2 regions of the Mesorhizobium sp. M1088 genome follow, and region 1 is predicted to be linked to the other one. Evidence: predicted binding sites of a transcription regulator. Region 1 holds the regulator's gene; the other holds the start of a gene.
The links. Region 1 encodes PhoB, which activates phosphate uptake and scavenging genes when phosphate is short. Its sites were predicted from a motif close to TGTCATNNANCTGTCAT; they were not measured.
Positions count from the first base shown of each region.

Region 1 (2,201 bases):
CGACGACGCCATCATGGATGCGCGTCAACGCGAACTGGACGACCGCGCCATCACCCTGATCGCCAAACGCCAGCCGATGGCCCACGATCTTCGCCATGTGGTCGGAGCGATCCGCATGGCGGGCGACCTCGAACGCATCGGCGACCTTGCCAAGAATATCGCCAAGCGCGTGAGTGCGGTCGGCCTCAGCGCCACGCCGCGGGACCTGTCGCATTCCATCGACGCGATGGCGCAGCTGGTTCTCATCCAGGTGCAGGGTGTCATCGAGGAATATGCTGCAGGCGATGCGGCCGCGTTGGCCAAGCTTCGTGCCGCCGACGAGCGCATCGACGTCAAATACACGTCCGTGTTCCGCGAGCTGTTGACCTACATGATGGAAGATCCGCGCAACATCACCGCTTGCACGCACCTGCTGTTCTGCGCCAAGAATCTGGAGCGGATCGGCGACCATGTCACCAACATCGCCGAAAATGCGTATTATGTGCTGACCGGCGAGCAATTGCCGGTCAATCGTCCGAAGCAGGACGAAACGACAATGTCCGCACCGGTGACATGATGGGGGTGCCCAGCCGATGATCGCACCACGCATAATGGTGGTGGAGGACGAGGAGCCGTTGGGTGTGCTGCTCCGCTACAATCTCGAATCCGAAGGCTACCAGGTCGAGGTGGTGACACGCGGCGACGAAGCCGAGATCCGTTTGCAGGAGAATGTGCCCGACCTTTTGGTGCTCGACTGGATGATACCAGCGGTTTCCGGCATCGAGCTCTGTCGTCGGTTGCGGGTGCGCCCCGAAACCGAGCGGCTGCCGATCATCATGCTGACCGCGCGCGGCGAGGAGAGCGACCGGGTGCGCGGTCTTTCGACCGGCGCCGACGACTATCTGGTCAAGCCGTTTTCGACACCGGAATTCATGGCCAGGGTCAAGGCGCTGCTGCGGCGCGCCAAGCCGGAAGTGCTGTCCAGCGTGCTGAAGGTCGGCGACATCGTGCTCGATCGCGAATCGCACAGGGTCTATCGCAAGAAGAGCGAAATCAGGCTCGGGCCGACCGAATTCCGGCTGCTCGAGTTCATGATGCGGCATCCGGGCCGTGTCTTCTCGCGCAGCCAGTTACTCGATAATGTCTGGGGGGAGACAATCTACATCGACGAACGCACCGTCGACGTGCATGTCGGGCGGCTGCGCAAAGCCGTCAACAACGGCCGGATGCCGGATGTCATCCGCACCATCCGCGGCGCCGGCTATGCGATCAGGGAAGATTGACCCGCCTGGTCAGGCTACGTTCTTTCTGACGCTGGGCCTCATTTGCGCGCCCGGCGCGAAAATCTCCTGGTCGACGAAGCTTAACGCCCGCATCGCGCAGCCTTCGCGGATCAGCGGCAATTCGTTCGGCTCTGTATCGAAGGAGATCGAGCCTGAATGCTGGCCGCCGGCGGTCTGGGCGATTGCCTTCCGCAAGGCCGGCTCGATCAGATCGAAGGCGGCGGCACTGGCGCCGACCATCGCGACCGGTGCCGGATCGATCAGCGCGAACAGCGAGCCGAGACCGAAACCCAGCGCTTCGCCGGCCTTGCGGTAGGCCTCGCGTTCCGGCCCATCTTTCTCGCGCGCCCGGGCCGCCAGTGCTCGCATGTCGGCGTCGCTGACGTCGGCGACCGGTTCGCTGTCTTCGCTCATCTGCCTGGCGTTGCGCCAGATGGCGTAGTTGCCGGCATACGCCTCGATGCAGCCGCGCCGCCCGCAACGGCAGAGCGCGCCGCCCGGACGATGGATCATGTGGCCAAATTCGCCGCCCGAGGAATGCGTCCCGGTGAACAGTTCGCCCTTCAGCACCAGCCCCATGCCGATGCCATGCGAAAGCAGGATGGCGATGAAGTCGTCGCGATAGCGATCCGGATTGCGCCAGCGCAAAGCCACCGCCATCATGTTGCAGTCGTTCTCCACCGTTGCCGGGATGCCGAATTCGCCCTCCAGCATGTCGGCAAAGGCGATGTCGGTCTGCGGCGTGATCGGCGACCACAGCATGGCGCGTGCAGGGGAGTCGGTAATGCCCTGAATCGCCAGGGCGATGCGGGCGACACTGCGGACGTCAAGGTCTGGATCCTGCAGCCGGCGCCGGACGATGGCCATGCATTCACGGATCAGCTCGTCGCGCGGCATGGTCAGCGTGTCCAGCCGGCGCTGTTCCTCGGCGACCACCTG
Region 1 is NZ_JAMYMO010000018.1:52,458-54,658, forward strand. Features, by position in the region: gene phoU (phosphate signaling complex protein PhoU) at 1-556, shown strand, start outside; gene phoB (phosphate regulon transcriptional regulator PhoB) at 573-1,262, shown strand; gene NKH49_RS20495 (ROK family protein) at 1,272-2,201, opposite strand, start outside.

Region 2 (2,201 bases), on a different contig from region 1:
AGGGCATCTGCTTAAGGAGATGGTCGATGCAGTTCAGCCGTGCCCGTTTCTTCTTGTCGTTGCCCTCGACGATGAACCACGGGGCTTCCGGGATATTGGTGCGGGCGAACGTTTCTTCCTTGGCCTTGGTGTACTGCTCCCAGCGCACGCGCGACTGGAGGTCCATCGGCGACAGTTTCCATTGCTTCATCGGGTCATGGATGCGCATCAAAAAGCGCATCTGCTGCTCCTCGTCGGTGATCGAAAACCAGTATTTGACAAGCGTAATGCCCGAGCGGACCAGCATGCGTTCGAAATCCGGAACGTCGCGGAAGAACTCCTCGACCTGATCCGGCTGGGCAAAGCCCATTACCCGCTCGACGCCGGAGCGGTTGTACCAGGAGCGGTCGAACAGCACGATCTCGCCGCCGGCCGGCAGATGCGGAACGTAGCGCTGGAAATACCATTGCGACTTCTCGCGCTCGGTCGGCGCCGGAAGTGCTGCGACGCGGCAGATGCGCGGATTAAGCCTCTGGGTGATGCGCTTGACAACACCACCCTTGCCCGCCGAGTCGCGGCCCTCGAAAACCACGACGAGCTTCTTCTTGTGATAGGCGACCCAGGACTGCAGCTTGATCAACTCGGATTGCAGCGTGATGAGATCGCGAAAATACTGCAGGCGGTCGATCGATGGCGGATGCGCATTCTTGTAGATCTTGGCGATCTCCATCGACAGCGCCGGCTCCGAGATTTCCAGCTCATAGTCTTCATCCAGCGTGTCGGCGAGTTCCGCTTCCAGCCAGTCCCTGGCCGGGGAATTCTGTTTTATCTTGGTCATTTACGCTGCTCCGCTTACAGGCCTTGCCGGCCGCTGTCAGGCGCTCTGCCGCCCGGCCCGGCGGCCGGAAATCGAAGCGCTGGACCGATGTTAGTATAGGCCGGCAATGACGGTTTTATTGCAGCCACTACTGCGCTGGCTGTGCGTTTAAATCCGCAAGATGTGATCGAGCTTGCCCTGCGGAACGGGCGACAAGCGGAACGAATTATCCTACAAATAGCCGGTTCATTGAGGGCTGTCGTCTGCAACGCCCTTTCCCGATAAATTGTGAGGATACGACATGGAATACCGCACTCTCGGCCGTTCCGGGCTGAAGGTTTCGACGCTGACCATGGGCACCATGACGTTCGGCGGCGGCGGCGCGTTTTCGGCGGTCGGCAAGACCGATCTCGACGAGGCGCGCCGGATGATCGACCTTTGCATCGATGCCGGCGTCAATGTCATCGACACCGCCAACGTCTATTCGAACGGCGTGTCGGAAGAGATCATCGGCGAGGCGCTCGGCGGCAAGCGCAAGGGCGACGTGCTGATCGCCTCCAAGGCGCGCATGCGGATCGGCGAAGGCCCCAATGATGAAGGCCTGTCGCGCTACCATCTGATCCGCGAATGCGAAAGGAGCCTTAAGCGGCTCAGGACGGATGTCATCGACATCTATTTCCTGCACGAGTGGGATGGCCTGACACCGCTTGAGGAAACCATCACCGCGCTCGACACGCTGGTCGCGCAGGGCAAGGTCCGTTATGTCGGCTGCTCCAATTATTCCGGCTGGCAAGTGATGAAGGGGCTGGGGATCAGCGACCGTCATCACCAGCCGCGCTTCGTCACCCAGCAGATCCATTACACGTTGGAAGCGCGCGAGGCCGAGTATGAATTGTTGCCGATCTCGGTCGACCAGGGGCTCGGCGTGCTGGTCTGGAGCCCGCTTGCCGGCGGATTGCTGTCCGGCAAATACCACCGTGACCAGCCGACCGCCCGCCAGCTCAGCGGCTGGTCGGAACCGCCGATCCGCGACGAGGACCGGCTGTGGCGGATCGTCGACACGCTGATCGATATCGGCGATAACCACGGCGTGTCGGCGGCGCAGGTGGCGCTTGCCTGGCTGCTCGGCCGGCCCGCTGTCAGTTCGCTGGTGATCGGCGGACGAACCGAAGCGCATTTCAAAGACAATATCGCCGCTGCAAGCCTTGTGCTTGCCGATGAGGAGCGCACACGGCTCGATGTGGTCAGCAGGCCGCCCGTGCTCTATCCCTACTGGCACCAGCAATTCACGGCAAAGGACCGGTTCGGGCCGGCCGATCTCGTTCTCGACCGCGACGGCGCCTGAAAAGCCGGGCTCTCCGGACTGCGCCGAGATATGGAGCCCGATCGTGCCTTGCGGTGTTGT
Region 2 is NZ_JAMYMO010000007.1:94,413-96,613, forward strand. Features, by position in the region: gene ppk2 (polyphosphate kinase 2) at 1-817, opposite strand, end outside; gene NKH49_RS11430 (aldo/keto reductase) at 1,098-2,141, shown strand.
Region 2: ppk2 (polyphosphate kinase 2) is a predicted target of PhoB. The motif match lies at 924-940, and genes of this name have one in related genera.